4 regions of the Citrobacter sp. Igbk 17 genome follow, and region 2 is predicted to be linked to each of the others. Evidence: predicted binding sites of a transcription regulator. Region 2 holds the regulator's gene; each other region holds the start of a gene.
What was found. The regulator Fur, encoded in region 2, represses iron uptake genes when iron is present. The targets are predictions, from matches to a motif close to ATAATAATGAGAACNACTATCAA.

Region 1 (8,018 bases), on a different contig from region 2:
GTTTACGCGTCGGCAACCCCAGCCGCAACATCTGTTGCAGGTGTTGTTGCGCATGCTGTGAACGACGCTCACCCTGCGCTTCAAACAGATGGTGCCACTGCTGGAGCACGTTACTGCTGTTCACTAAGCCAGCCATACCCTTGCTCCTCCAGTTGTTTAACCAGCGTAAAATCACCGGACTTCACAATGCGCCCCTGGTAGAGAACGTGGACGTAATCGGGTTTGATATAGTCGAGGATTCGCTGGTAGTGGGTGACAATAACAAACGAACGCTTTCCGTCACGCAATGCGTTCACGCCATCTGCCACGATTTTCAGCGCATCGATATCCAGACCAGAGTCAGACTCATCAAGGATGCACAGCTGGGGTTCCAGCACCGCCATTTGCAGAATGTCATTACGTTTTTTCTCACCACCGGAGAAACCCACGTTCACCGAACGGGTGAGCAAATCTGCCGGCATCTTCAGCAATGCAATTTTCTCTTCCATCAGGTCCTGGAAGTCAAACCTGTCCAGCGACTCTTCGCCACGGTAGCCGCGCACCGCATTCAGTGCCGTTTGCAGGAAAAACTGATTGCTGACGCCGGGGATCTCCACTGGATACTGAAACGCCATAAAGATACCTTCACCAGCCCGGTCTTCCGGTGACAGTTCCAGCAAGTTCTTACCGTTAAATTCAACCGTCCCGCCCGTGACTTCATAATCTTCTCGTCCGGCGAGTGTCGCAGACAACGTACTTTTCCCGGAACCGTTCGGCCCCATAATGGCGTGTACTTCCCCGGGGCGAATCTCAAGACTCAGCCCACGCAGGATCGCCTTATCTTCCACACTGACCTGTAAATCTTTAATGCTTAACATGTGCTTTCCTTAAATTTTAGCCGACGCTGTGTTCAAGACTTATGGCGAGAAGTTTTTGCGCTTCCACAGCAAATTCCAGCGGCAGCTCAGAGAACACGTCTTTACAGAAGCCATTGACGATCATTGAGATAGCATCTTCTTCACTGATGCCACGTTGCAGGCAGTAGAACAGTTGGTCTTCACCAATGCGCGAGGTCGTCGCTTCGTGTTCAAGCTGAGCGCTGTTGTTACGGCACTCAACATACGGGAAGGTATGCGCCCCACAGTCCGCACCAATCAACATTGAGTCACATTGGGTGTAGTTACGGGCGTTAGTGGCGGTAGGCATAATTTTCACTAAGCCACGATAGCTGTTCTGGCTATGTCCGGCAGAAATTCCTTTCGAGATAATGGTCGATTTCGTGTTCTTGCCGATGTGAATCATTTTAGTGCCAGTATCAGCCTGCTGATGCCCGCTGGTCAGCGCAACGGAGTAGAATTCGCCGATCGAATTATCACCGCGCAGAATGCAGCTCGGGTATTTCCAGGTAATGGCTGAACCGGTCTCTGACTGCGTCCATGACATTTTGCTGTTTTCACCTTCACACAGCGCACGTTTGGTCACGAAATTCAGGATGCCGCCGGTATTGCCATCGCCGGGGAACCAGTTTTGTACCGTTGAATACTTCACCTCAGCATCTTTATGGATGATCACCTCAACCACCGCCGCATGCAGCTGGTAACTGTCACGTACCGGAGCCGAACAACCTTCGATATAGCTGACGTAACTCCCCTCATCCGCCACCAGAATCGTGCGTTCAAACTGTCCGGTTTTTTCTGCATTGATACGGAAATAAGTCGACAGTTCCATTGGGCAGCGCACACCTTTCGGCACATAAATAAACGTGCCGTCCGATGCCACCGCCGCATTCAGCGCGGCAAAGAAATTGTCATTCCCCGGGACGACGGTACCGAGGTATTTTTTTACCAGTTCAGGATGATCGTGAATGGCCTCGCCGAACGAGCAGAAAATAATACCCTGTTCCGCCAGCTTATCGCGGTAGGTCGTCGCGACTGACACCGAATCGAAAATGGCATCCACCGCCACTTCTTTTCCTTCACGGACCGGCACGCCAAGCTGCTCGAACGCGTCTTCAACCTCTTTGCTTAAAAACGCATTCGCGCCCGTTTGCTGAACCGCTCCCGGCTCAGAGGCGCAGGTTTCATCACAGTTACCGCAAGAAGGTGCAGAGTAATAGCTATAGTCCTGGTAGTTCAGTTTGTCATAGTGCGCTTTTAGCCAGTGTGGTTCTTCCATCGTCAGCCACGCGTTAAACGCATTCAGACGGAATTCCAGCATCCAATCAGGTTCATTTCGTTTTGCCGAAATTGCCCGGACAACCTCTTCGTTGATCCCTTTGGCCAGTTCATCGGTTTTGAGTTGGGTAAAGAACCCCTCTTTGTAATTGAGGTGCCCGCCAGCCCAGGTGTTGACATCGTCAGTTGCTTCAGTGTTACGAGACATAGTACCGCCTATACCCCAAAGCTTTCGCCACAGCCACATTCGTTCTGGGCTTTCGGGTTATGAAATTTAAATAACTGATTTAATCCTTCACGAACGAAATCGACTTCAGTTCCATCGATAAACGGCATCGCCTGTAACGGGACATAAAGTCTGGCGCCCTCTGTTTCAAATAGCAGATCGTCTTTCTCGGGTTGCTTGACGGTGTCCAGCACATAGCCGAATCCCGCGCATCCGGTTTGTTTCACGCCTAACCGCACGCCCAACATATCGGGTTGCCTTGCCACCAGTTCACGGATATGCGCCGCTGCCGCTGGCGTTAACGTCAGCCCGCGCCACGCAAAATCGTTGGGATTAAATGTTCCTGAATGCAATTCCATAGGGTTACCTCGAGTCATTAGCTTTCAAGCTATAACACCATGTTAGTGATAATGATTATCACTTCAACCCCTCAACAGCAGGGGCATTCGGGTTAACCGCCCTTTTTGACGACTTTTATTAAGCATAGACCCTGCGGCGAGGGTTAACAGGGATGGATTTTTTTGTTCAATACATTGATTAATAATAGATTATGAATATGTAATCGTTCCGGCAGGTCAAATGCTAAAAGATGTATAGATAATGTCTATTTAAGGGATAGGTGGGGATGACTACGGGGGAACAATGCGATTCAAAACGCATGTGGGCCATAAAAAACCCTTAAGTCTGCATGCTGGCAGACTTAAGGGTTCCGGCCCCATCCGGCGCTTATCTCCGGCACTCACAATGGCTTAGCTCTTGAAGGGGCGATCAGAATAATCTCATACACTGATAAATTTTTTTTAACACAAATTGCGCTTTGACTATTTTATAAACACGCTCAATCACATAGTTAGCGCTGTGTCTCATTCAGTTCGTCCAGCAACAGCCGCAACCCCGCAGGCTGGTGATCGCGGGAAAGATATAAACCATAAATCGGCAGGCGTTTAGGCTGTAGTTGAGGGAGAAGTCGTATTAATCTCCCCTGCGCCAGCCCTTCTCTCGCCTCCTGCTCAGGAACCAACGCAATCCCCATCCCCGCCAGGGCGGATTCACATAGCAGTGACGAGATACCGGCGCTTAAATTCCCTTTAATGGCCACCGTGACAGCTTGCCCTTGCGCATCCAGAAAGTGCCATGACTTTCCGGCAAATCCACTGTAATAAAGGCAATTATGCTGCGCAAGATCGTCGACGGTTTTTGGGATGCCATGCTGGTTAAGGTAATCCACGGAGGCACATAACACCGAGTCACAATCCCCTAAGCGCCGTGCAATCGTTCCGGGCTCGGGATTTTCCGTGATGCGGATCGCCACATCGATACGCTCCCCAACCAGGCTTACCGGTTGATTGTTGATCTCAACTTCAATGCGGAGTTCAGGATAGCGAGCAAGAAACGCGGGCAGCACCGGCGCCAGAATATGTATGGCAGTAAAATGTGCACACGCTACCCGTAGCGTGCCCGATGGGGTTTGCGCGAGCCCGGCGGCACCGATATCTCGCGAAAGCTGTGCCAGGGTGCGGGTTTTCACCAACGCTTCTTCGCCGGCAGGTGTGATTGTCAACCGTCGTGACGAACGATGGATAAGCCGCGCCCCGGTCCACTTTTCCATCTCATCCAGATAGCGACTGACCATCGGTCGGGAAAGCCCCAGCGCACGCGCGGCGGCACTCAAACTGCCTAAATCACAGATGTGGTTAAAAACGGTTGCCGCCATGACTCTGTCCATTGCATCCCATCCGATCGTTTTATGAAACTCAGCATGTCCTGATAAGGGAATTCTAACAGATCCGAATTTCCTTAAAATACAGGAACGATCAAAAGACAATGTCCTGCACAAGGTTCCCCGTTATGAAAATCAATACACTGGCTATGCTGTTACCCCTGTTTGCCTCTTCGGCATTTGCCGCTCCGCTACAGTTGGATGTCTATAATCCGCAGGAAAAGGCTATTTTCCCGGTCTCTTCTACGCTGGTGTCCGGCCCGAAAGAAGCCATTTTGTTTGATGCCCAATTCAGCACCAAAGACGGTGAAAAACTGGTGCAAATGATTCGCTCCAGCGGTAAGACGCTGAAAGCCATTGTGATCACGTCTGGCGATCCGGATTTCTATTTTGGCCTTGAGCCACTCGTCAAAGCCTTCCCAGGTGTCAACGTGCTGGCTACGCCGCACGTGGTGGATCATATCCGTGCCACCAAAGAAGCCAAATTACAGTTCTGGGGCCCACAGATGAAAGACGGTGTCCCCACTTCGCTCACTGTACCGCAGGCCATCACGCAAACACGCTTTACGGTTGATGGCGAAACGCTGGAATTACGCCATCCTAATGACTATGCGGCATATGTCTGGATCCCTGCGAACCGCGCCATCATTGGCGGAACCGGTATCGCTTCAGGTATTCACGTCTGGACAGCGGACACGCAGTCATCGGCTGAGCGCATGGCATGGCGTAACGTGCTGAGCGAAATGCAGCAATTACATCCTGCCCAGGTGGTTCCAGGTCATTATATTGGCGAACGCCCGGCGGGTGATAAAGCAATTCGCTTCACCCAGGATTACCTTCAGTCGTTTGAACAGGCGCTGGGCGCGAAAAAAGGTTCAGCCTACGTGATAAAAACAATGACCACAGCATGGCCTGGCCTTGCAGACGAAAGCTCTCTGGAACTGAGTGCGAAAGTGAATACCGGTGAGATGAAGTGGTAAACAAGGTTTAAGGCAAAAAATAACCCCGAACACATGTGTCGGGGTTTTTATTACGACAGGCATACCGGAATCAATGAACGCCCAGGCGCCAGGCAAAATAGATTTCTTCTTTCAGTTCAGTCGAAGAGAGCGTTAATAAATCGGCAAACTCCAGCTCTAATTGTTTCAGTCTTTTCAGGTACTTAGCCGGTGAAAGATCGGTTTTATCACGACGTAAAAATTCTATTGCCAGTTGGGCCGGGTCTAATTGGGTAGACATATCATCCTCGCTTGTGTTCAGAACCTGCACAGTATAACACCATTACCTGCGCAGATAATGACCAAACTCAACATGCATCACAAAATAGCAGTCGTCAGTCGCGAGGTGCAGCATAACCGGCCCTGCTCATCGAAGATTTCGATTTGCCACACCTGATGACGTGAACCGGTATGCACAGGGCTGCACACCCCTCTGACAAGCCCTTCACGTGCAGAACGAACGTGGTTGGCGTTAATCTCAAGGCCCACCACTTTCTGATCGCTCTGCGTACACAGATATCCAGCCACCGAGCCAATGCTTTCAGCCAGCACGACAGACGCCCCGCCGTGCAACAAACCAAAGGGTTGTTTGGTGCGATGGTCCACGGGCATTGTGGCTTCCAGAGTATTGTCGCCGATATGCACAAAACGAATATCGAGCAGCCCTACCATATTTCCTTCACCCATGGCGTTGAGCGCCTCGAGTGTGACTTCACGTTTCCAGATCATCCTATAATCTCCAGTAATGCCTGTAATGGGTGGCGAACGCCCGTGCCTTCTACGCGTTTAACCTGGCTGCGACATGAATACCCGGCAGCCAGACAACGGTTACGCGGCAATCGTTGCATTGCCTGGTGCCATGATAACTCATAGATCCCTAAAGAGTTCTGGTGATTCTTCACTTCATGGCCATACGTACCCGCCATCCCGCAGCACCCCACGCTGACATTTTCCAGTTTGGCCCCAAACCGGGCAAAAATCGCGGCCCACTGCGCAGGTGCTCCCGGCAGAGCGGTCACTTCGGTACAGTGTCCGAAGAAGTACCACGGTTCACCACCAACAGCGACCGACGGTTGTGACGCCAGTACAGCCGATAACCACTCATTGACCAGTAAGACATGGAAATCACCGCGCTGCTCGCCGAGCGCCAGCTTGTATTCATCGCGATAACATAGCACCAGCGCCGGATCGACACCGACCATCGGGATATTCAGCTTTGCCACCCGGTTGAGGAATTCAGCGGTCTTTTTCGCCGTTTTCGCAAACCGGTTTAAAAAGCCCTTTATATGCTGCGCTTTACCGTTAGGCGAGAATGGCAACAGCACCGGCTGTAAACCCAATTTTTCTACCAGTCGGATGAAATCAGCCACTACCTGTGCATCGTAATAGCTGGTGAAAGGGTCCTGCACCACCAGCACCGTACGGGCTTTTTGTTCCTGGCTGAGAGCTTCAAGCTGTTCCAGCGTCATATTGGCCGAACGATGCCCGACCAACTGTCGTTGTAATGATGGCGCAGACAACAGCGGCAAATCCACCATGCCGATGTGTTTTTTAGCCAGATTACGTACCAGCGGTTGATTGATGAAAAAGTTGAACGTTTTAGGTGCGCGCGCCATTAGCGGTGCATAACTCTCAACGGTGGCGACCATATGATCGCGGAGCGGGCGCAGATAGCGCGTGTGATACAGCTGCAGGAAGCGCGAGCGGAATTCCGGAACGTCAATTTTTATCGGGCACTGCGTCGAACACGCTTTACATGCCAGACACCCGGACATCGCCTCTTTCACTTCATGCGAGAAATCATACTCGCCCTTACGTGCATGCCAGCTGTTGCGGGTACGGGCGATTAGCGTACGTAAACTGGCACGTTTTTCTGGCAACTCTTTTTCCAGTTTCACGGGGTCGATCCCACGATCGGCCAACAGGCGTAACCATTCCCGTACCAGCGTTGCCCGCCCTTTTGGCGAGTGAATGCGATTGAGGCTAATTTTCATCGACGGACACATCGGGCTTTTCGCATCGAAGTTAAAGCATAACCCGTTGCCGTTACACTCCATTGCTCCACGCCACTCCTGTCGAACGGCCAGCGGGATTTGACGATCGTAAGTCCCACGTTTAACCGCATCCACTTTCATCATTGGCGCATCGATGGCTTCCGGAGGGCAAATTTTCCCCGGATTGAGCCGGTTTTGCGGATCAAACGCCGACTTCACTTTGCGCAGTTCGCGATACAGTTCCTCGCCAAAGAATGCCGGGCTGTACTCAGCACGGAAACCTTTCCCGTGTTCGCCCCACAGCAGGCCACCGTATTTTGCCGTCAGTGCCACCACATCATCAGAGATGCGTTTCATCAGCACTTCTTGCTGCGGATCGCACATATCCAGCGCGGGTCTGACGTGCAGTACCCCGGCATCCACGTGACCAAACATGCCATAGCTCAGGCCATGGCTATCGAGTAGCGCACGGAACTCGGCAATATAGTCGGCCAGGTGTTCCGGCGGTACGCAGGTATCTTCGGCAAACGGAATCGGCTTCGCAGAGCCTTTGGCATTACCCAGCAGACCAACGGCCTTTTTCCGCATGGCGTAGATGCGCTCTACGCCGGCCAGTTCGGTACACAGTTGCCAGCCAATCACACCGGCTTCCTGCCGGGCAATTAGCCCGTCCAGGCGTTCACACAGCGCACTGACCTGCGAATCAATTAATGCTTCATCGTCACCCGCAAACTCGACGATATTCAGCCCGAGCATCTCTTTATCCGGGACATCGGTAATCAATTCGCTGACGGAGTGCCAGACAATATCTTCCCGCGCCAGATTAAGCACTTTGGAATCGACGGTTTCGACCGACAGCGCACGCGCCTCTACCATCACCGGCGCATTACGCAATGCAGAGTCAAACGAATCGTATTTGACGTTGAC
Region 2 (8,018 bases):
CAGCGACATCTTTGCCCCACTGTGGGCGATGCTGGAACAGGTAGTTGATCGCGACCGCCAGATAGTGGTTCGGATTCATCAGTCCAGCCGGCGTTACGATACCGTGACGGTCATAGTCCGGGTCATTGGCAAACGCCAAATCGAACTTGTCACGCAGCGCCAGCAGACCAGCCATCGCGCACTCGGAGGAGCAGTCCATACGAATGGCACCGTCTTTATCAAGATGCATAAAGCGGAAAGTCTGGTCGACCTGATCGTTAACGAGAGTCAGATTCAGGTTGTAGTGCTGAGCGATACGTTTCCAGTATTCGATACCGGAACCACCCAGTGGATCAACGCCCAGCGTCAGACCCGCTTTCTGGATTGCCGCCATATCGACGATATCTGCCAGCCCTTCCACGAAGGGTTGAACCAGGTCTTGCTCTTTAACATGACCGGACGCCAGTGCGGCATCCAGCGGGATACGCTTCACGCCTTTCAGACCATCAGCCAACAGTGCATTAGCCCTGTCCTCTACGACTTTGGTGACGTTGGTATCTGCCGGGCCACCGTTTGGCGGATTGTATTTAATGCCGCCGTCTTCTGGTGGGTTATGGGACGGCGTGATCACAATACCGTCAGCCAGCAGACCGCCTTTTTTATTGTGGACCAGGATAGCATTAGACACGGCAGGTGTTGGCGTAAAGCCGTTGTTTTCCTGCACGATGACATCAACACCGTTCGCCGCCAGCACTTCCAGTACAGAGATAAATGCCGGTTCAGACAACGCGTGGGTATCCTTGCCCACATAGCACGGGCCAGTAATCCCGTTTTTCGCACGTTCTTCGGCAATCGCCTGAGCGATAGCCAGAATATGCGGCTCATTAAAACTATGACGACCCGCACTACCGCGATGCCCGGATGTACCGAACTTCACCGCGTGCTCCGCATTCCCTGCCGTCGGTTTTAGTACATAGTATTGCGCCGTTAACTGGGCGACATTAATCAAATCACTCTGTTGTGCAGGTTGACCTGCACGGTTGTGGATTGCCATTGCCTGGTCCTTCTAATGCAAGGATTAAATTGTTCCGCAAACCTTTTCAATCAACTCCGCGGGGAATTGCATTGACTGCATGATATGTTCAACCATGCTGCATTTACGGCCGGTATTCGTGTTGGTGATCACCCAATATGGCGTGCCTAGCACGTGTTTCGGTTTGGTTTGATTACCATTTTTCAGCAACGTCTGTTCATCCGCTGCGAAATAAACGCGCGTGCGGCCATGCAACGATTCTGTTGCTTGTGCAAACGCGTGTTGATCCAGTGAGTAAAGTGTAGACAGCACCAGCATAAAGCGATTCACTGCTTTTTTCTGTTCCGCATATTCATCGGAAAGCAGCAGTTCACGCATGGCGCGCACTTTGTCTTTCGCGGGGTTGACCGGCTTGGCTTCCACGACAGGTTGCACGGCGCGGACTTCTTTTACTACCGGAGTGACAGGCTGTGATGCGGCGGAAAACTTCAACATACGCCGTAAAATGTCGGATGCGCTCTCGCCAATATGCTTGGTGTGGCTGGCAATATAGCTATAGAGTTCATCATCAACTTCAATCGTTTTCATCTTAATCCAGTGCAATGTTTGGCTGAATACAAGTTGTCAGGACTTTACACACTGTAGTGTAAAGGCAAATCCTAACAGCGGATAGCGTCGAGCCTGGTGACCAGCAAAACTCGGAGTAACCGTAGTTGTTGCAGCCATGTGGCAGAATGGTCAACATGATACCCTAACCCGTGAGTGTGAAAAAAAGAACTTTGCCATGAAATTGAATATCCGAGCGCAATCTGCGCAAAACCCGCACAATAATTCTCCCATCGTCCTGGTTCACGGTCTGTTTGGCAGTCTGGATAATCTGGGCATACTGGCACGCTCCCTGGTCGTTGATCACGATATCATCCAGGTCGATATGCGAAATCATGGCCTCTCTCCCCGCTCACCGGAGATGAATTATCCTGCAATGGCGCAGGATCTGTTGGATACCCTCGATGAGCAACACATCGAAAAAGCGACCTTTATTGGGCACTCCATGGGGGGCAAAGCCGTCATGGCACTGACCGCACTGGCACCGGAACGCATCGATCAACTGGTCGCCATCGATATTGCACCGGTTGACTATCACGTACGCCGCCACGATGAGATTTTTGCCGCCATTAACGCGGTAACAGATGCCCAGGCTTCCTCTCGCCAGCAGGCCGCGAGCGTCATGCGTCAGCATTTGCAAGAAGAAGGCGTGATCCAGTTTCTGCTGAAATCCTTTGTTGACGGCGAGTGGCGCTTTAACGTCCCGGTGTTGTGGGATCAGTATCCCCATATCGTAGGATGGGAAACCATACCCGCCTGGGAACATCCGGCGTTGTTTATCCCCGGCGGTAATTCACCTTATGTGACACAAGCGTATCGCGAGCAATTACTGGCCCAGTTTCCGCAGGCCCGCGCCCACGTTATTGCCGGCGCAGGCCATTGGGTACATGCGGAAAAACCCGATGCGGTGCTGCGCGCTATCCGTCGTTATCTGAGTGAGAAGGTTAACTGATTAAAAACTCAGCGTCCGCGCGCGATTACGTGCGTGGGCGTTGGCGCGCCTCCCCTGCTGATGTATTATGGCGCGCTATCCATCCGGGCAGACGCCTGGCTGATTGTTTCCCCGAAGTCACCAAGATCATGGCCAAAGAACAAACGGACCGTACGACATTAGATCTGTTCGCGCAGGAGCGTCGCCCGGGACGACCCAAAACCAATCCGCTTTCGCGTGATGAACAGTTACGTATTAATAAACGTAATCAGCTTAAACGCGACAAAGTTCGTGGACTCAAGCGTGTCGAACTGAAATTGAACGCGGATGCCGTTGACGCTCTAAATGAGTTGGCGGAAGCGCGCAACATGAGTCGCAGTGAACTCATCGAAGAGATGCTGATGAACCAACTCACCGCATTGCGCGGTCAGGCATAGTCTGAATTTCTGCTCTAAATCATAAATCGTGTAGCACAGAGTGCAGTCCCGCGTGTTTGCTGTTTCCGCATGCCGGACTGTTCTGCTATGATTGCCCTTATCCGTGGGCAATGCGCCACCACCATTTCAATAAGTTTCAAGAGGTTATTTTACTCATGGCAATCACTGGCATCTTTTTCGGCAGCGACACCGGTAATACCGAAAATATCGCAAAAATGATTCAAAAACAGCTTGGTAAAGACGTTGCCGATGTACATGACATTGCAAAAAGCAGCAAAGAAGACCTGGAAGGGTATGACATTCTGCTGCTCGGCATCCCAACCTGGTACTACGGTGAAGCGCAGTGCGACTGGGATGACTTCTTCCCTACTCTGGAAGACATTGATTTTAACGGTAAACTGGTGGCATTGTTCGGCTGTGGCGACCAGGAAGATTACGCAGAATATTTCTGTGATGCGTTAGGCACCATCCGCGACATCATCGAGCCGCGCGGCGCTACCATCGTCGGCCACTGGCCAACGGCGGGTTACCATTTTGAAGCGTCCAAAGGCCTGGCAGATGACGACCACTTTGTGGGTCTGGCTATCGATGAAGATCGCCAGCCGGAACTGACCGCTGAGCGCGTAGAAAAATGGGTTAAGCAGATCGCTGAAGAGCTGCACCTCGACGAAATCATCAATGCCTGATTTCGTGCGGCGTAGATATTCATCTGCGCCGCATCAATAGATAAAACCAATCAAAATAATTGCTACAAATTTGTAACTTTTTCGCCTGACCCTGTACAATGGCTGGATGCCAATCGGGTATTGCACAGTGTGTTTGTTGGTGATACCACGTTTTGATTAACAATATTTGCCAGAGACTTGCAGTTTTCATTTAGGCATGGCAGTTCTATAATGATACGCATTATCTCAAGTGCAATTTCTGTCACTTCTGTTAATGAAGTGAACCGTTTAGCTACAGGACAGATTCCGCATGACTGACAACAATACCGCATTAAAGAAGGCTGGCCTGAAAGTAACGCTTCCTCGTTTAAAGATTCTGGAAGTTCTTCAGGAACCGGATAACCATCACGTCAGTGCGGAAGACTTATACAAACGCCTGATCGACATGGGTGAAGAAATTGGTCTGGCGACAGTATATCGCGTGCTGAACCAATTTGATGATGCCGGTATCGTGACCCGCCATAATTTTGAAGGTGGTAAATCCGTCTTCGAACTGACCCAGCAACATCATCACGATCACCTGATTTGCCTTGACTGCGGCAAAGTGGTCGAATTCAGCGATGACTCCATCGAAGCGCGTCAACGTGAGATTGCGGCTAAACATGGTATTCGTTTAACTAACCATAGCCTCTATCTTTACGGTCACTGCGCTGAAGGCGATTGCCGCGAAGATGATCATGCGCACGACGCCAAATAATGTGATGCTTTCTGAAAAGCCAACCTTACGGTTGGCTTTTTTTATGGGCGTTACCTGCCCCTTTCCCCTTCCCACCGCTCCTGTGTTGCTTTAATGTAAAAATCAATTGCCTTCATCGGAGAGTCGAAATGGAACTTCGCCAGTTACGCTATTTTGTGCGCATTGTAGAAACCGGCAGCATGGGTAGCGCAGCGCTCGACCTCAATATCGGTGTTTCGGCGCTCAGTCAGCAAATGACCCGCCTGGAAAACGAACTCGCCATACGTCTGCTGCAACGGACTTCTCGTGGCGTGACGCCCACCAGCGCTGGACTGGCCTTTTACTCTCAGGCACAACTGGCATTACGCCACGCAGACGATGCCATCCTTGCGGCACGGGAAGCCAGACTTTCCGGGCACGTCAGCGTCGGCATGGCACCCAGCACCGCTTCCGTTCTCGGGATGCCTTTCATCAACGCTATGCGGGAAAGCTATGCCGATGTCCGCCTGCATGTAGTGGAAAGTCTCTCTGGCAATCTGGAACGAATGATTAATACCCGTCAAATTGATTTGGCCGTGGTCTTTCAGAAGGAAAAAATCCTGCGCTGGAGCGCCAGAGCAATTCTTGAGGAACAGTTATTTTTGATTGGTACTCATAACTTGCTGGCAGGTATTGCGGATGACACTATCGCCCCTGCCGAACTGGTTAATATTCCATTGATAATGCCAAGCCCAGGACATGGTCTGCGCGGCAGACTGGATGCTATCAGCCAGGAGCATGCGCTGAACATTGAGATCGCCACAGAAATTGACGGCCTGACGCTACTGATGCACGCCGTTCGCAGCGGAATTGGTGCAACACTTCAGCCTGGCGCGGCAATTTCCCATCTCGATAAAGAGACATTAAGAGTGGTCGGCATCCATAATCCCATACTTAGCCGCCCCAACTTTTTGGTCAGCCTTTCTGACGATGAACTCACCCCAGCAGGCCTCGCTGCCCGTGTGGTACTCACCAAAGTGATGCATCAACTGGTGGAATCTGGACGCTGGCCAGGTGCTACCCTTTACAATAATTAAAGGGCTGTTTAGCATCACGTCATAGCGTCCCCACAACTTACTCGTATACATTTTAATTACAAACTTAACAATTGGTTAAGTGGTAATGGAGTCTGCGATGGTTGATGTTCTGGTGATTGGCGGCGGCAATGCAGCACTATGTGCCGCTTTAACCGCCAGGGAGCAAGGCGCTTCGGTATTGCTGCTTGAGGCGGCCCCGCGTGAATGGCGCGGAGGGAACTCCCAACACACGCGTAATTTACGCTGTATGCATGATGCGCCACAGGATGTACTGGTGGAGAGCTATCCCGAAGAGGAATTCTGGCAGGACCTCTGGCGTGTAACGGAAGGTAATACCAACGAAGCACTGGCTCGGCTGGTGATCCGTACCTCTTCCCAATGCCGCGACTGGATGCGCCAGCACGGCGTTAACTTTCAACCGCCACTTTCTGGCGCTTTGCATGTCGCGCGAACGAATGCCTTCTTTATGGGCGGAGGAAAAGCACTCGTAAACGCCTATTATCGCAGCGCAGAAAAACTGGGGGTGCAAATCCGCTATAACACACCAGTCCAGGCACTTGAACTGCATAATGGCAAGTTCGTGGCAGCACTGGCAGGTGCAGAACGCATTCCGGCAAAGACCTGTGTACTTGCTGCTGGCGGGTTTGAATCTAACCGCGAATGGCTGCGAGAAGCATGGGGTGAGAACGCCCGCGGTGAATGGCCAGCGGATAACTTCCTCATTCGCGGCACGCGCTTTAATCAGGGCGTACTACTCAAATTTATGATCGATGCCGGGGCGGACATCATCGGCGAGCCCTCCCAGTCACACTGCGTAGCCATTGACGCCAGAGCGCCATTATATGACGGCGGGATTTGCACCCGCGTGGACTGTGTCTCTTTGGGCATCGTAGTGAACCGCGATGCAGAACGATTTTATGATGAAGGCGAAGACTTCTGGCCCAAACGCTATGCCATCTGGGGACGTCTGGTTGCCCACCAGCCCGGACAAATTGGTTACTCCATTATCGACAGTAAAGCGATCGGTCACTTCATGCCCCCGGTTTTTCCTGGTGCACAGGCCAATACGTTAGCAGAGCTGGCACGTCAGTTGGGACTGGATACTGAGCGCTTTACCCATACTGTCATGCAGTACAACAGCGCCTGCCGGCCAGGGCACTTTGACCACACCACACTGGATAACTGTGCAACACAAAATCTGACACCGGCAAAAACACATTGGGCGCGACCACTGGATACGCCACCTTACTATGGCTATGCCTTACGTCCGGGGATCACCTTCACCTACCTGGGGTTAAAGGTGAATGAACACGCCGCGGTGCATTTTGCAGGGCTTCCAAGTCGCAATCTGTTCGTAGCCGGAGAGATGATGGCGGGCAACGTGCTGGGAAAAGGCTACACCGCAGGTGTAGGCATGTCGATAGGGACCACCTTTGGTCGTATTGCCGGAAAAGAAGCCGCTCTGGCAGCACGTGAGGAGGCATATCATGAAACAGCTTGAGAGATTAATTATCGAAGCGAAAATGCTTACCGAGCCAGAAGCAGAAGTTGAACGAGTCATGCAAGTTTGCAATGCCTGCCGCTATTGCGAGGGTTTTTGCGCCGTTTTCCCGGCGATGACTCAGCGTCTGGAATTCGGAAAAGCGGATATCAACTATCTGGCCAATTTGTGCCATAACTGCGGCGCCTGCCTGCACGCGTGTCAATACGCACCGCCCCATGAATTTGCCATCAATGTGCCGAAAGCAATGGCAGAAGTAAGGCTGGAAACCTATCAACACTATACGCAACCCGCCACTTTTGGCGCGCTTTATCGCCGGGCAGGCATGACCGTAACGCTGTCGCTGGTTTTCGGCCTGATCCTGTTTTTACTTCTTGCCATGGGGTTAAAAGGCTCCCTGTTCCATCCTCCGCTGGCTGGAGATTTTTATCAAATTTTCCCGCATAACCTGCTGGCATGGATGTTTGGTTCAGTCTTTATTCTGGCGATGGGTCTGCTCATGGCTGGCGTTTTCCGCTTCTGGCGGGAGATTTCTCCGGGGATGCCGCGTTCTGTTGACATTGTTGAAGCCTCACACAATGCACTGACGCTGAAATATCTCGATGGAGGGCACGGTAAAGGGTGTAACGAAGCGGATGATGCTTTCACCCTGATGCGCCGCCGGTTTCATCACTTCACTTTCTACGGTTTTATGCTCTGTTTTGCCGCCACCGTCGTGGCGACAGGCTACCACTATTTCGCTGGTATCGAAGCCCCCTACCCGTTTTTCAGCATCCCGGTAATCCTTGGCACATTGGGCGGTATTGGTCTGGTGATCGGACCTGCAGGCTTGCTATGGCTGAATTTTAAACGCTCACCGCTACAGGGCGACGCAAGGCAAAAGCCGATGGACCGCGGTTTTATCCTGTTGCTGCTACTGACGAGTCTGACAGGCTTAGCGCTGTTGGCAGGCAGAGATACCTCATGGATGGCTATTTTGCTTGCTATTCATCTTGGTGTCGTCATGGCGCTATTTCTGACCATCCCATACGGAAAATTTGCCCACGGATTCTAC
Region 3 (8,018 bases), on a different contig from region 2:
TCCCGCGCCGTTTCTGGCGTCAGTGAGGTCACAAACGCCGCCAGCATCGACGGTACAAAGTGCGTTGTCGTTACCCCAAACCTCGCGAAGAACTGTTGCATCGCCAGCGGGTCACGATGTGCCTCTGGTTCAGCCATCACCAATTTTGCGCCGGCAATGAAGGGCCAGAAAAATTCCCAGACCGAAACATCAAAACTGCATGGCGTTTTTTGCGCCACCACATCGTCGACTGTCAGCGGATAGTGATTCTGCATCCATAGCAGGCGGTTAACGATGGCGGTTTGCCCCACCATCACCCCTTTTGGTCTGCCCGTCGAGCCTGAGGTGAAGATGATATAGGCCGTATGATTTGGTCGTGATAATGCTAATGGTGTGTCATCTTGTTCTGGCAATGGCGCGGTGTAGCACAAGCTTTCCAGCCCAGGGATATCGCTAAAACGAACCCGTTGTTCATCAGTGGTGATAAGCAACGTAGGTTTAGCGTCTTCCAGCATCATCCGCAGGCGATCATCCGGATATCCGGTATCCAGCGGTAACCAGGCGGCCCCCGCTTCGACGATACCGTGCAGCGCCAGCGTCAGGAAAACGGAGCGCGGTAAGGCAACCGCCACACTGTCCCCAGGGCGCACACCGCGTTCGCGCAGCAATTTTGCCAGTGCCACCACCTGCTGACGCATTTCGCGATAGCTAAACTGATAGCGGGCATCGGCCAGCGCCGGCGCATCCGGTGTTTTGCTGGCTTGCCCAGCCACCAGCGCACTCAATGTGGTGGAAGGGATCGTCACTGCCGTATTGTTAATTGTCGCCAGCTGTTCGTGCTCAGACGCCAGCAGCATCTCTGCATCCCCGCAGCGTAGCGCCGGATTTGCGGCAAATTGCGCGATAAGCGCCGTTAAACGCGAAGCATGTTGTGCCAACGTAGCGGCGTCATATCGCTGCTTATTCGCCAGAATCTCAATGCTCAACCCGCCGTTTTCATCCGGGAACAGCGCCAGTTCCAGATCGTTAACCGGCCCCGTCGCCAGCGTATGGGTTTGTGCCTGCACGCCAGGAATATTCAACTGATAGTCAAAGATCTTCACGTTCAGCACCGGGCCAAACAGTGGTTCAGCCCCGGCAGCACGCCCGCTGTCACGGACAATTTGTTCGGCATCATAGCGCTGGTGTCGGCGCATTTTCTTCATCTGGCTGGCCAGTCGTTGCGCAAGCACAGGGAGACTTTCTGCTGCATCAAGTCTCACACCAAAGGGCAGGACATTTAACACCGGTCCGGTAGCGGTAAGCGCCGCTGATCCCATGCGGCGCATAAAGATAAACCCGGCGGCATAGTCCATTCGGCTGCATAAACGACCGAGCCACAATGCAACCAGCGCCAGCGCCAGATCCGCACGCTGAACATCTGGCATACGCGACGCAAGCAGGCGGAATGAACCTTCAGGTGCCGTTAACTTCATCCGAATAATATCCGCGCTGGCTGAGCGACCCGGCAGCGGTTTGTTCGACAATGAAGCCGGCGGCGGCAGGTGTTGGCGTTGCTCAGCCCAGAATGCGCGATCACGTTGCCAGGCATCGCTTTGACGATACTGTTGATACTCTTCCACGACCTCGGCAAACGGCGTAAATGGCGAGGCTGGCGTGGATTCACCGCGCAGCCACGCTGTGTAAATGGCAGCAATCTGGCGGGTAATAGCTGGGAAACTAAAGCCATCAACCAGTAAGTGATGATAGCGTTGATACCAGTACCAGCGTTTATCTCCCACCTGAATGAGCAGATGGAAGACCAGCGGCTTGCCGCCGTCAACGCGAAGATCCTGTTGCAGATCCGCCCGCATCAACGCGCGTGCCGCCTCGTGCGGACTGGACTCATCGCGTAAATCGAGTATGTCAGGTTCAGCAAAGGTGAGCGTAGGATCAACCCATTGCCAGATTTCACCGTTATCCTCAGTGAACTGCATCCGCAGGGTATCCGCATGCTCCAGACCGGCCACGACCGCCTTTGCCAGCAGTGGTGCATTCAGTTCACCGGTTAATTCGACATAGTGTGCAACGCTCCACGCCGAGGGCAATGTGGAGAGCTTTTCTGCCATCCAAATCCCTGGCTGGGCCGCAACTAAGGGTAAGCGCTGAGTCATTGCGCCTCCTGTACATCGACATAGTTCGCTGGCGTCAGCGTAGTCCAGTTCGCATCCAGCCATTGCTGGCAGACTTCCTGCGACTGCGGTTCACACGCAACCGTCCAGCCAGCAGGAAGTGAGCACTGCTGAGGCCAGAGGCTGAATTGACGTTGTGGGTTTTGCAGAATGTAAAACTGTCCCTGCGGGTTATCGAAGGGGTTACTGAATTCCATACTCAACTCCTGTCGTGGAACATCGTCCGGTTAAAGCGTGTCAGTGAGCGGTTGCCAGAGCGTCATCAGCCCTTGCATTAAACCGCCGCGCCAGCAAAGCGCATCATGTCCACCCTCAACCTGACGCCAGAAAATAGACTGTGGTGCAGAGGGAAATTGGGCAAATAGCGCCTGATTAGCACGAAAAATAATCGGCTCGCGGGTCCCGGCTTCCAGCACAATACGTAAACCCTGAACGCTTAGCGTTCCGGCCTTCAGTTGTTCAATAATCACGCCATCCTGATGGCCACCGCGATGCGGCCACCAATAAGATCCGGACTGACTGAGTACGCAGCCAAACCGATCCGGCCAGTTCAGTCCGGCATACAGCGAAGCCAAACCGCCAAAACTTTGCCCGGCAACCACCGTACGCTGCGGGTCGTCGCTGAATGGCGTCGTGGTCTTCACCCGCGGCAATAATTCCTGCTGAACTGCCAGCCAAAAATCAGCGTTACACGGCAACTCATGGCTGCGATGCGGCGTGTCAATGGCATCAATCAGGAGATATACCGCGGGAGGAAGCTGGCCACGATGAGTGAGTGAGGTCAGAGCCGGCCAGACCGGCATACTCTGTGCCCAAAATTGTCCGTCCAGCAGAATAGCCAGGGGACGTTCTTCCGGGTTGGCTTCACCGGTGGTGAAAACCCACACCCGGCGCGTATTACCCAACCGGTCACTGTGCCATTGCAGGCATACGGCGGGCGAGCCGGGGTTTTCAGGGCGATCCCATCCCGGCTGTACGGGAGCATCTGGCATCTCCAGGGCGGACACCGCATGCCCCCGGCCCCCTTTCCAGCTTTGAGTATTGAGAGGGTCCGCAATAGCCTGTGGCAACAGTTGTCGCCAGCCTTCGCGTAGCACAGTGCGATCGGGCGTTTCACCCGGTGCCAGTGAGGCAAAAATATCGTTTCGATCGGAGGGGATAAAACAGTAGCTGCCGCGCCAGTTAGCGCTCAGGGAAATGCTCCAGCACCAAACATTCGTCCCATCAATACGTCTCATCGACTGGGGGACGGCATTTTGATGATGATCGGTAACGCCCGTGATGTAGACCCACACCCGGCGAATGGCTGACTCTTTTTCGGTTCCCTGTGGGTCACGCCACCAGAACGTTACGCGGTAATCTCCGTTGTCTTCACGCTCCCATTCAGGGCCATTTTTTGACTGCCACCACGCCTCGCTTCCCATCATTAACGCCGTCACCGTCATAACCCCATGTTTATTGTGAAATTTTATATCTGAGCGTGAAATATATTGATAATATTATTGATAACTATTTGCATTTGCAATAGCGTATTGACGCGCTGTGGGAAGCGCGCACAGTTTTTCACCACTTATAAACCGACCTGGCGCTGCGTACTTTTTCTGGAACGGAGGGTTTACGCAGATGCGGGCGACATCAGGCCTGGTGCCCAAAACGGCACACGGGTACTCGTGGCTAAAAGAAAGCAGGACATACAATGAACAACAAGATTCATTCACTGGCCTTATTGGTCAATTTAGGGATTTACGGGGTAGCACTGCCCGCGATGGCAGAAGATAAAACCGATAGCGCCGCCGTCTCTCATGAAGACACCATCGTCGTCACCGCCGCTCAGCAGAACCTGCAGGCTCCAGGCGTTTCAACCATCACCGCTGATGAAATTCGTAAGAACCCTCCGGCTCGCGACGTCTCGGAAATCATCCGTACCATGCCTGGTGTGAACCTGACTGGTAACTCAACCAGCGGTCAGCGCGGCAACAACCGCCAGATCGATATTCGCGGCATGGGGCCAGAAAACACCCTGATTTTGATCGACGGTAAACCGGTGACCAGCCGCAACTCAGTGCGTCAGGGGTGGCGTGGTGAGCGTGATACCCGCGGTGATACCGCCTGGGTACCACCAGAAATGATTGAACGCATTGAAGTCCTGCGCGGCCCAGCAGCGGCACGCTACGGCAACGGCGCGGCAGGTGGTGTGGTGAATATCATCACCAAAAAAGGCAGCAGTGAATGGCACGGTTCATGGGATACCTATTTCAACGCGCCGGAGCACAAAGACGAAGGTTCGACCAAACGCACCAACTTTAGCCTGAATGGCCCAATGGGCGGAGATTTCAGCTTCCGTCTGTACGGTAACCTCGACAAAACCCAGGCAGACGCGTGGGACATCAACCAGGGCCATCAGTCAGAACGTACAGGTACGTATTCCAATACCTTACCGGCCGGTCGCGAAGGGGTGATCAACAAAGATATCAACGGTATTGTGCGTTGGGATTTCGCCCCACTTCAGTCACTGGAACTGGAAGCGGGTTATAGCCGCCAGGGCAACCTGTACGCGGGTGACACGCAAAATACCAACACTAACCAGCTGGTGAAAGATAACTACGGTAAAGAAACTAACCGTCTGTACCGTCAGAACTACTCGCTGACCTGGAACGGCGGCTGGGATAATGGTGTCACCACCAGCAACTGGGTGCAGTACGAACACACGCGTAACTCTCGCACGCCGGAAGGTCTGGCCGGGGGAACAGAGGGGATCTTCGACCCGAATGCTTCACAAAAATATGTCGATGCCGACCTGAATGACGTCATGCTGCACAGTGAGATCAGCATTCCGTTGGATCTGCTGGTCAATCAAAACCTGACGCTGGGTACTGAATGGAACCAGCAGCGCATGAAAGACATGCTGTCTAACTCGCAGACCTTTATGGGCGGTAATATTCCAGGCTACAGCAGCACCGATCGCAGCCCATATTCGAAAGCCGAGATCTTCTCTCTGTTTGCCGAAAACAACATGGAGCTGACCGACAGCACCATGCTGACACCGGGTCTGCGTTTCGACCATCACAGCATTGTGGGCGACAACTGGAGCCCGTCGCTGAACCTGTCCCAAGGTCTGGGCGATGACTTCACCCTGAAGATGGGTATCGCGCGCGCCTATAAAGCACCGAGCCTGTATCAGCTCAACCCAAATTACATTCTGTACAGTAAAGGCCAGGGCTGCTACGCCACCGGTTCCGCAACCGGTATTGGCTGCTACATGATGGGTAACGATGACCTGAAAGCTGAAACCAGCATCAACAAAGAGATTGGTCTGGAGTTCAAACGTGACGGCTGGCTGGCCGGCATTACCTGGTTCCGCAACGATTACCGTAACAAGATTGAAGCGGGTACGGTACCGTTTGACAGAACCTCTATCAGCAAGAAAAACGCAACTACGGGCAAGACCACCACAACCTACACCGATATCTATCAGTGGGAAAACATTCCTAAAGCGGTGGTTGAAGGTCTGGAAGGGACGTTGAACGTACCGGTTAGCGAGACCGTTAACTGGACCAACAACATCACTTACATGCTGCAAAGTAAGAATAAAGAGACCGGCGAGCGCCTGTCGATTATTCCTGAGTACACGCTGAACTCAACATTGAGCTGGCAGGCTCGTGAAGATCTGTCACTGCAATCCACCTTTACATGGTACGGCAAACAGCAGCCGAAGAAATACGATTACCAGGGTAAACCGGTGACCGGCAGCTCGGCACAAGAAGTGAGTCCGTACAGCATCGTCGGCCTGAGCGCGACCTGGGACGTGACCAAAAACGTCAGCCTGACCGGCGGCGTGGATAACGTCTTTGACAAGCGTCTGTGGCGTGAAGGCAATGCCCAGACCACTGGCGATATCGTTACCGGTAATTATATGGCGGGCGCTGGCGCGTACACCTATAACGAACCGGGTCGTACGTGGTTCATGAGCGTGAATACCCACTTCTGATAGCGTTGTTCCCTCTCCTCCCGGTGGGGAGAGGGAAACAATACAAAATCATGCGTACAATACACACATCATTCCCTTTCGCAGACTATTCGCTACAGATCATCGAATTTGATCCCAACAGTTTTCACGAACACGATCTGCTCTGGCTCCCTCACCATGCCCAGCTAACCGCTGGCGCACGTAAACGTAAAGCAGAACACTTAGCAGGACGTATCGCTGCAATACATGCTTTACGTGAATACGGTATCAAAACGGTGCCCGGCATCGGCGAGCAGCGACAACCGCTGTGGCCACATGGCCTCTTTGGCAGTATCAGCCATAGCGCAACAACGGCACTGGCTGTCGTCTCACGTCACCCCGTCGGACTGGACATTGAGGCTATTTTTTCGCCGCAGGTCGCAGCCGACCTGACTAACAGTATTATCGACAATACTGAGCGACAGGTTTTGCTTCACGCGTCACTCCCCTTTCCGCTCGCCTTAACCCTGGCCTTCAGCGCCAAAGAGAGCCTGTATAAGGCATTTTCAGCGCACTTGACGCACCTTCCGGGCTTCTCCAGCGCCAACGTTATCGCTCTCACCACAACGCAGATCACCTTGCAAATCACGCCGTCATTTTCGCAAAGCCTCGCCGGGCTGAGCGTTAACGTTAGCTGGTTTCGGCGTGAAGAAAACATCATTACCCTATGCCCGGCCCCACCATCATACTCGCCAGCCTTTTCTGTCTGAGTGGTCAGGGCAAACGCACTATGCCGGTTGAAACGCCGCCAGCGTTCGGCGTTGTCGCCCGTTTTCATCAAAGTTGTCGACAGCCAGCCAACGCTGCAAAACAGCGTCACGCTGTGGCCACTCATCGTCAATCATTGATAACCAGTCGCTGTCGCGATTACGCCCCTTACGCACCATTTTCTGGCGAAAGCGCCCTTCATGGATAAACCCTAAACGCTCCGCCGCACGGCGGGATGCGACGTTCAGAGAATCGCATTTCCACTCCACGCGACGATAGCCCAGCGCAAACGCCTGGCGCAGCAACAGCCAGACGGTTTCTGTACCCAGTACCGTATTCTTCATTCGTGGCGACCAGGTCACATGGCCTATCTCGACCGAGCCATTTACAAGGTCGATCGCCATAAATGAGACTAACCCCACGGCGCGCCCGGATTGTAAATCAATCACCGCATAGGGAACCAAAGAGGCATCCGTTGATTTGCCCGTGACCCAACGCACGGCCTCCTCTACGCTCGCAGGACGCGTGCTGGCAAGCCAGGTCCAGTCACGTTCGTCAGGTGCCTGCGCGTAGGCGTCAAACAAATCGGCGGCATGGCGGTCAGCGTCCAGGGGCTCCAGACGGCAATATTGACCAATAAGCACACTCCGTGGCAGCGCATTTGCGCCATTCCAGTCCGGCAGGGCATCACCCACCGTCTGCCCATACAGATTTATCTCTGGCACTGTTCAACCCCTGTTATGCGAACAAAAACCACGTTATAGCACCCGCCATTTCGCCTTCAAAGCACTGGTCAGGGATTTTTCACGCAGAACAGAAAATCGCCGCCCCTTCTATACTGATTAGAAATCAACGCTCAGGAGAACACGATGTCACTACCCGATTTTCATGTCTCTGACCCCTTTACGTTAGGCATTGAACTGGAAATGCAGGTAATCAATCCTCCGGGATACGATCTGAGCCAGGACGCGTCCAGGTTGATTGACGCCGTGAAGTCAGAACTCACTGTCGGCGAGGTGAAGCACGATATCACCGAAAGTATGCTGGAAATGGCGACCGGGGTGTGTCGCGATGTTGACCAGGCAGCCGCGCAGTTTTCCACCATGCAGCACCTTGTTTTGCGCGCAGCCCAAACGCTTCACCTCGAAATCTGC
Region 4 (8,018 bases), on a different contig from region 2:
AGGCATAAAGAGCTGCTGAGCGCATAAATCGGCCATCAGCAGTAACAGGGCACCGCACAGCGCCGACTGCGTTAATCCCCAACGAGCCGTGCCGCTAAGCCGACGCGCGATATGTGGGGCAACCAGGGCAATAAATGAGATAGGGCCTGCCAGCGCGGTAGCCGCAGCGGTCAACACCACTGCGACCAGCATCATCATCAGACGTGAGCGTTCAACGCTGACACCAAGCGCACAGGCGCTGTCATCACCCATTTCCAGTAAACGCAGGCGACGTACCAACAGCGCGGCGCACCCCAACATCACGATAATCAGCGGCGCTGAAGGCCAGGTCTTCGCCCAGGTCAGACCGTTGAGCGATCCGGCGTTCCACAGCCCGGCGGTCAGCGCGGTTTCTAAGGATGCCTTCAGCAGCAGCCAGGTGTTGAAGGCCACCAGCATAGCGCGAATGCCGATCCCGATGATGATCAGTCGGAAGGTGTCGATGCCGTTGCGCCAGGCCAGCGCCCAGACCACCAGCGAAGTCAGGACCCCGCCGAGCATGGCCGCCAGCGCGATAGCGGTAAGATGCTGACCAAACAGCACCATTGCGACCAGTACGCCGCTCCAGGCACCGGTATTGAAACCCATCACGTCCGGGCTACCCAGCGGGTTGCGCATCAATGACTGGAATATCGCGCCGCTAACGCCCAGCGCCGCGCCAATCAGCAGCGCCATCAACACGCGTGGTAATCGCCACTCGGTCACCACCAGCGTAATGCTACGCGGTGCATCGCCGAGCAGGGCGGCAATAATTTGCTGGGTCTCGAGCATAACGGCACCGCTGCGCAGGCTCCACAATCCAACGGCCAGGCAGCCGACGACCAGCAGCAGACAACTGATAATCAGGCGACGGGAGAGATGCATCATGCGCCACCTCCGCGCTGTTTGCGGCGTACCAGGAAGATGAGAACCGGCGCACCGATAAACGCGCTGACGACCGAGACGCGCAGTTCGCCGGGCACAATCAGACGACCGATGATATCGGCAATCAGCAGCAGAGAAGGGGTGGCCAGCAGAGTGACGGGCAGCGACCAGCGATGATCTGCGCCCACCAGCCAGCGTGCCATATGCGGCATCATCAGGCCGATAAAGGCGATAGGGCCGACGATGGCGGTCGCACTTCCGCACAGTACGGTAATCACCAACAGGCCGATAAACTGGGTACGCGCAACTTTGCTGCCCAGCGCCGTTGCGGTGTCGCTTCCCAGACTGAGGCTATTCAGAGCACGGCTAAGAAACAGCGCGACAGCGCCGGCAATCAGGACCGGGATCAGCACGACTTTCAGCGTCTGCAGGCTGCGGATATCCAGTGAACCGGCTTGCCAGAAACGCAACTGGTCGTAGACATCCGGGTTGAGCAGGGCGATGCCAGTGGATAATCCTTCCAGAACAGCACCCAGCGCAACACCGGCCAATGTCAGGCGTACCGGGCTGAGCTGTCCGCCGCCCTGACTACCGGTAAAAGCCACAATCAGTGAGGCTGCGAGAGCCCCGGAAAAAGCCATTACCAGTTGTTCTTGCGGGGAGGAAAAGCCAAACAGCGACGCGCCTAAAACAATCGCGAAGCTGGCCCCGGAATTGACGCCAAGAATACCCGGATCGGCCAGCGGGTTGCGGGTGAGCGTTTGCATCAGCGCACCCGCCAGGCCCAGCGCCCCCCCTGCGAGGAGCCCTGCCAGCGTACGCGGGAGTCGCGCGTCCAGCACGATGGTGCAATCGGCGCTTTGACAACTGCCGGTGAGTGCATCAAATACCACGGAGGCGGGCAGCGACTTTGCGCCAATAACCAGACTTAATGCCGTGGTGAGAACAAGGAGTAACAATAGTCCGGGCACGGCGAAGGCGCGTGTCGCGGAAACAGAGCATGACATATCAACTTCCCTGATAATGATAGTAATTATCGTTATCGATCTTATTTGGATATGTTAGCATGTGCAGCCATTGAATGGATATTGAAAAAGTACCTGGTAAGGCTCTGTAATGAATCGACAATCCTGGCTGCTTAATCTCAGCCTGTTAAAGACCCATCCTGCATTTCGCGCTGTTTTCCTCGCCCGTTTTATTTCCATTGTCTCTCTGGGGCTATTGGGGGTTGCGGTCCCGGTACAGATCCAGATGATGACCCAGTCGACCTGGCAGGTGGGTTTGTCGGTTACGCTGACCGGGAGCGCCATGTTTATTGGTCTGATGGTGGGTGGCGTACTGGCCGATCGCTATGAGCGCAAAAAGGTGATCCTGCTGGCCCGCGGAACCTGTGGTATCGGTTTTATTGGCCTGTGCCTGAACGCGCTGCTGCCCGAACCGTCGTTGCTGGCTATCTATGTTCTGGGTTTATGGGATGGCTTTTTTGCCTCGCTGGGTGTCACCGCACTGCTGGCGGCGACACCTGCGCTGGTCGGGCGTGAAAATCTGATGCAAGCCGGGGCGATTACCATGCTGACGGTGCGTCTGGGATCGGTGATTTCGCCAATGCTTGGTGGGGTGCTGCTGGCGACCGGGGGCGTGGTCTGGAACTACGGCCTGGCGGCGGCGGGTACATTCATTACCTTGCTGCCATTGCTGAGCCTTCCCGCGTTACCACCTCCGCCACAACCGCGTGAACATCCGTTGACATCGCTGGTGGCGGCGTTCCGTTTTCTGTTCGCCAGCCCGCTGATTGGCGGCATTGCGCTGCTCGGTGGTCTGTTGACCATGGCGAGCGCTGTGCGCGTGCTGTACCCGGCACTGGCGATTAACTGGCAGATGTCGAGCGCTCAGATTGGGTTACTGTATGCGGCTATTCCCCTGGGCGCGGCCATCGGTGCTTTAACCAGCGGGCAACTGGCACACAGCGTGCGTCCTGGTCTGATTATGCTGGCATCAACTGTGGCCTCTTTCCTGGCTATCGGCCTGTTCGGCCTGATGCCGGTCTGGGAGCTGGGCGTTGTTTGTCTGGCGCTGTTTGGCTGGCTGAGTGCGGTCAGTTCTTTGTTGCAGTACACCTTGTTACAGACGCAGACGCCGGAAGCGATGCTCGGGCGAATTAACGGTTTGTGGACTGCGCAGAACGTAACCGGTGATGCGATTGGCGCGGCGCTGTTAGGGGGGCTGGGGGCGATGATGACGCCTGCGGCCTCGGCAAGCGTCAGTGGGTTTGGGTTGGTGATTGTCGGTCTGTTGCTGCTGCTGTTGTTAAGCGAGCTTCGTCGTTTCCGACAGATACCTGTGAATGCCTGATAGCGTTGTGCGCTACGGTTTGTAAGCCGGATTAGGCGTTAGCTGCATCCGGCGATAGCCATTAAAAGAGCGCTGACAGGCGTTGCAGCAGTAGCGTCGCGCTGTAGTAATCCAGACGGAAGGTTTCCGTCCCCAGCGCATAAACGCGTTTGTTTTGCACGGCAGGCAGATGTGCCAGCAGTGGGTTAGCGTAAATCGCCTCGGCATCTTTGCTGTCGCCTGCAAACAGGAACAGCGCTTCACCGTTCAGGCCGGCCGCCAGATTCTCACCACCAAGCTGGATAATGTCGTGACGTTTACCCTGGCTCTGGCTGGTATGTAGTCCGGCAGGTAGCGGTGCCAGCGTGAAACCGAGCTGTTCCATCAGCTTGCCTTGCGCGGACTCCGGCGTCCACAGGTTGGCGCTGTGCGCGGCTGCGGTATACACCAGCGCGCTGACCGGCTGTGGCGGCAGGGTGATACGTTGCTTTACCGCGAGCAGTTGCTTATCAAACTCAGCAATACGCGCCGCTGCCTGTTGCTCCTGCCCGGTGATTTCACCTAATTGTGTCAGCAGTGACTGCCAGCTTTTGTCGTCGTAATTAATGATAAGCGTAGGGGCTATGGTGGACAGTTGATCGTACAGCGCAAGCGCGGAGTCTCCCCCGGTGGCGCTGACCAGAATCAGGTCCGGCATTTGTGCTGCAACGGCTTCGGCGCTCGGCTCGCCAATATACAGGCGGCTCAGTTTGCGTGCTTTGGCGACGTCGCTCCACTGGCGTAAAAAGCCCTGAGCGTCACCGATACGGTTATTCGGTGTCGTGGCACCGCTGGCAATGATAGGCGCATCAATGGCGAGCAGAGAACCGGTGAGCGTGACGCTGGTGGAAACAATGCGCAGTGGCTTATGTTCCAGCGTGTGCGTGCCACGACTGTCGGTAACCTGGCGTGGCCAGTCAGCGGCATGGCTTAAAGAAATTCCTGAAATAGCGAGTCCAACCAGTAACAGCGCAGTGCGGTAAAACGCGGGAAATCTCACAAATAAGCTTCCTGTTATCAATGTAGTTAATGCTTCTCATTTTCATTGTTACGCGTCAGGGATGCAAGCCTAAGTCGCACATTGTGTTACCACAAGAGTTGACATACCGACGCTTTGCTTTTAGGTTAGCGACCGAAAATATAAATGATAATCATTATTAGAGCCTTTATCATTTTATGGAGGATGATATGGACACGTCACTGGCCGAGGAAAAAACGCAGACTATGGCAACTCTCGCTCCCGACAGTTTTTTCTTTATGTCGCCGTATCGTAGTTTTACGACGTCAGGATGCTTCGCCCGCTATGCGGAACCGGCAATTGATGGTGATTCACCAGACAGCCCTTTCCAACAGAAAATGCACAAACTGTTTGCGCAGGCCAAATCGCAGGGCATCGCAAACCCCATTATGGTCGGGGCCATTCCCTTTGACACCCGCCAGCCCTCGTCGCTGTTTATTCCCCAATCATGGCAAAGCTTCTCACGCACGGCAAAGCAGCAATCAGCGCGTTACTTTACTGCCCATCAGTCGCTGAATGTCGTTGAGCGTAAATCGATTCCTGAGCAGGATTTTTTCGAAGATATGGTCGCCAGAGCAGCGGCGCTGACGGCAACGCCGGAAGTCGACAAAGTGGTGCTGTCACGCCTGATTGATGTGACCGCCGACGCCAATATCGACAGTGGTGCACTGCTGGAGCGGCTGATCGCGCAAAACCCGGCAAGCTACAACTTTCATGTACCTATCGACGATGGCGGTGTACTGATCGGCGCCAGCCCGGAATTGCTGTTACGCAAAGAAGGCGACCATTTCAGTTCGCTGCCGCTGGCGGGATCTGCACGTCGCCAACCGGACGATGTTCTGGACCGGGAGGCGGGGATCCGTCTGTTAGCTTCCGAGAAGGATCGCCATGAACACGAGCTGGTCACCCAGGCGATGAAAGCGGTTCTGCGCGATCGCAGCAGTGAGCTGCAACTTCCTTCGTCTCCGCAACTGGTCACCACGCCCACGCTCTGGCATCTCGGTACCCCGTTTGAAGGTAAAGCCAATGCCCAGGAAAACGCACTGACGCTGGCTTGTCTGCTGCATCCAACACCGGCGCTAAGTGGCTTCCCGCATCAGGTTGCTCAGAAACTGATTGCTGAACTGGAGCCGTTCGATCGCGAACTTTTCGGCGGCATTGTTGGCTGGTGTGATTCGCAAGGCAACGGCGAATGGGTGGTGACGATCCGCTGTGCGAAACTGCTGCGTAATCAGGTACGTTTCTTCGCCGGAGCCGGCATTGTGCCCGCCTCGTCACCGATTGCGGAGTGGCGTGAAACGGGTGCCAAGCTATCCACCATGTTGAATGTTTTTGGACTGCATTAAGCGCCTGGTCTACCAGGCTATTCAGGCCTTATCGACAGGCTCTAAGGAGCAATAATGAGTATTCCTTTCACCCGTTGGCCGGAAGAGTTTGCCCGCCGCTACCGTGAAAAAGGCTACTGGCAGGATTTGCCGCTGACCGACATTCTGGCCCGTCATGCCGATAGCGACCATACGGCGGTGATTGACGGGGAACGCCATCTTAGCTACAGCCAGTTAAACCAGGCGACGGATAATCTTGCCTGCAGCCTGCGTCGCCAGGGGATCAAACCCGGCGAGACCGCACTGGTGCAATTAGGTAACGTGGCTGAGCTGTATATCACTTTCTTTGCGCTGCTCAAACTGGGCGTAGCCCCCGTATTGGCACTGTTTAGCCATCAGCGCAACGAACTCAACGCCTACGCAACGCAAATCAAACCGGTGTTACTGATTGCCGATCGCCAGCATGCGTTATTCAGTGGCGATGATTTTCTGAATACCTTTGTTGCCGAACACAATTCAGTGCGCGTGGTTCAGTTGCTCAATGATGACGGCGAACACAATCTGCAAACGGCAATAAGCCAACCCGCAACGGCGTTTACCGCGACACCATCACCGGCTGATGAAGTGGCTTACTTTCAGCTTTCCGGCGGCACGACCGGGACGCCAAAGCTGATTCCACGCACCCACAATGATTACTACTACAGCGTGCGCCGTAGTAACGAGATTTGCCATTTCACCGCTGAGACCCGCTATTTATGCGCGATCCCGGCCGCGCATAACTACGCCATGAGTTCGCCCGGTGCGCTGGGCGTTTTCCTCGCGGGGGGAACTGTGGTGCTGGCGGCAGACCCGAGTGCGACGTTGTGCTTTCCGTTGATTGAACAGCATCAGGTAAACGTGACGGCGTTGGTACCGCCAGCGGTGAGTCTGTGGCTGCAGGCAATTCAGGAGTGGGGTAGTAACACACAACTGGCTTCGCTGAAACTGTTGCAAGTGGGGGGCGCACGGCTTTCGGCTTCGCTTGCCGCTCGCATACCGGAAGAGATTGGCTGCCAGTTGCAGCAGGTCTTCGGTATGGCGGAAGGGCTGGTGAACTATACCCGTTTGGATGACAGCCCGGAGCGCATTATCAATACCCAGGGCCGGCCGATGTGCCCTGACGATGAGGTCTGGGTGGCAGATGCTGACGGGAATCCGTTACCACAGGGCGCGACGGGACGCCTGATGACGCGCGGTCCGTACACTTTCCGCGGTTACTTCAATAGCCCTGAGCATAACGCCAGCGCGTTTGATGCTAACGGATTCTATTGCTCTGGTGATCTGATCGCCATCGATCGGGATGGTTACATCACGGTGCAGGGACGAGAGAAAGATCAGATCAACCGTGGCGGAGAGAAGATCGCCGCAGAAGAGATTGAAAACCTGCTGTTGCGGCACCCAATGGTGATCCATGCCGCATTGGTCAGTATGGACGATGAGCTGATGGGCGAGAAAAGTTGCGCCTGCCTGGTGGTGAAAGAGCCGCTGCGTGCAGTACAGGTCCGTCGCTTTCTGCGCGAACAGGGCGTGGCGGAATTCAAATTGCCGGACCGTGTCGAGTGCGTTGAGTCATTGCCGCTGACCCCGGTAGGCAAAGTGGATAAAAAACAATTACGTCAGTGGCTGGCATCACGTTCACCGGCCTGAAGGAGAAGAAGAAATGGCAATTCCTAAACTGCAGGCTTATGCGCTGCCAACGGCGCTTGATGTTCCGGCAAATAAAGTTGACTGGGCATTTGAACCAGAACGCGCCGCGCTGCTAATCCACGACATGCAGGACTATTTTATCGGCTTTTGGGGCGAGAACTGCCCGATGATGGAACAGGTCGTGGCCAACATCGCCGCGCTGCGTCAGTACTGTAAAGCGCATAACATTCCGGTCTATTACACTGCGCAGCCGAAAGAACAAAGCGATGAAGACCGTGCGTTGTTGAACGATATGTGGGGACCGGGCCTGACACGCTCGCCGGAACAGCAAAAAATCGTCGATGCGCTGGCGCCGGATGAAGCGGATACCATTCTGGTTAAATGGCGTTACAGTGCGTTTCATCGTTCACCGCTGGAGCAGATGCTAAGAGACACCGGGCGTAACCAGCTGATCATCACCGGCGTGTATGCGCATATTGGCTGCATGACCACCGCGACTGATGCCTTCATGCGTGATATTAAGCCGTTTATGGTCGCTGATGCGTTGGCAGATTTTAGCCGTGATGAACACCTGATGTCGCTGAAATACGTGGCGGGGCGTTCCGGTCGCGTGGTGATGACTCAGGAGTTACTGCCGACACCTGTTCCGGACAGCAAAGATGCGCTGCGCGATGTGATTCTGCCACTGCTCGATGAGTCTGAAGAGCCAATGGATG

Region 1: a site for Fur is predicted at 2,778-2,800, ahead of sufA (Fe-S cluster assembly scaffold SufA). Genes of this name have one in related genera too.
Region 3: a site for Fur is predicted at 3,647-3,669, ahead of fes (enterochelin esterase). Genes of this name have one in related genera too.
Region 4: a site for Fur is predicted at 4,297-4,319, ahead of fepB (Fe2+-enterobactin ABC transporter substrate-binding protein). Genes of this name have one in related genera too.

The regions. Positions count from the first base shown of each region.
Region 1 covers NZ_JANEWI010000027.1:19,638-27,655, reverse strand. The annotation lists gene sufD (Fe-S cluster assembly protein SufD) at 1-136, opposite strand, end outside; gene sufC (Fe-S cluster assembly ATPase SufC) at 111-857, opposite strand; gene sufB (Fe-S cluster assembly protein SufB) at 874-2,361, opposite strand; gene sufA (Fe-S cluster assembly scaffold SufA) at 2,370-2,738, opposite strand; gene NNO08_RS15880 (LysR family transcriptional regulator) at 3,230-4,105, opposite strand; gene NNO08_RS15875 (Vmh family MBL fold metallo-hydrolase) at 4,228-5,079, shown strand; gene NNO08_RS15870 (YdiH family protein) at 5,150-5,338, opposite strand; gene menI (1,4-dihydroxy-2-naphthoyl-CoA hydrolase) at 5,416-5,826, opposite strand; gene ydiJ (D-2-hydroxyglutarate dehydrogenase YdiJ) at 5,823-8,018, opposite strand, start outside.
Region 2 covers NZ_JANEWI010000016.1:48,063-56,080, forward strand. The annotation lists gene pgm (phosphoglucomutase (alpha-D-glucose-1,6-bisphosphate-dependent)) at 1-1,033, opposite strand, end outside; gene seqA (replication initiation negative regulator SeqA) at 1,058-1,600, opposite strand; gene ybfF (esterase) at 1,797-2,570, shown strand; gene ybfE (LexA regulated protein) at 2,699-2,986, shown strand; gene fldA (flavodoxin FldA) at 3,142-3,672, shown strand; gene NNO08_RS11525 (ryhB-regulated fur leader peptide) at 3,883-3,969, shown strand; gene fur (ferric iron uptake transcriptional regulator) at 3,962-4,408, shown strand; gene tcuR (tricarballylate utilization LysR family transcriptional regulator TcuR) at 4,537-5,463, shown strand; gene tcuA (FAD-dependent tricarballylate dehydrogenase TcuA) at 5,561-6,964, shown strand; gene tcuB (tricarballylate utilization 4Fe-4S protein TcuB) at 6,951-8,018, shown strand, end outside.
Region 3 covers NZ_JANEWI010000032.1:38,773-46,790, forward strand. The annotation lists gene entF (enterobactin non-ribosomal peptide synthetase EntF) at 1-2,132, opposite strand, end outside; gene NNO08_RS17640 (MbtH family protein) at 2,129-2,347, opposite strand; gene fes (enterochelin esterase) at 2,378-3,595, opposite strand; gene NNO08_RS17650 (TonB-dependent siderophore receptor) at 3,847-6,138, shown strand; gene entD (enterobactin synthase subunit EntD) at 6,189-6,866, shown strand; gene NNO08_RS17660 (GNAT family N-acetyltransferase) at 6,885-7,589, opposite strand; gene NNO08_RS17665 (YbdK family carboxylate-amine ligase) at 7,734-8,018, shown strand, end outside.
Region 4 covers NZ_JANEWI010000032.1:28,076-36,093, reverse strand. The annotation lists gene fepG (iron-enterobactin ABC transporter permease) at 1-906, opposite strand, end outside; gene fepD (Fe(3+)-siderophore ABC transporter permease) at 903-1,910, opposite strand; gene entS (enterobactin transporter EntS) at 2,020-3,255, shown strand; gene fepB (Fe2+-enterobactin ABC transporter substrate-binding protein) at 3,317-4,273, opposite strand; gene entC (isochorismate synthase EntC) at 4,462-5,637, shown strand; gene entE ((2,3-dihydroxybenzoyl)adenylate synthase EntE) at 5,692-7,302, shown strand; gene NNO08_RS17595 (isochorismatase) at 7,316-8,018, shown strand, end outside.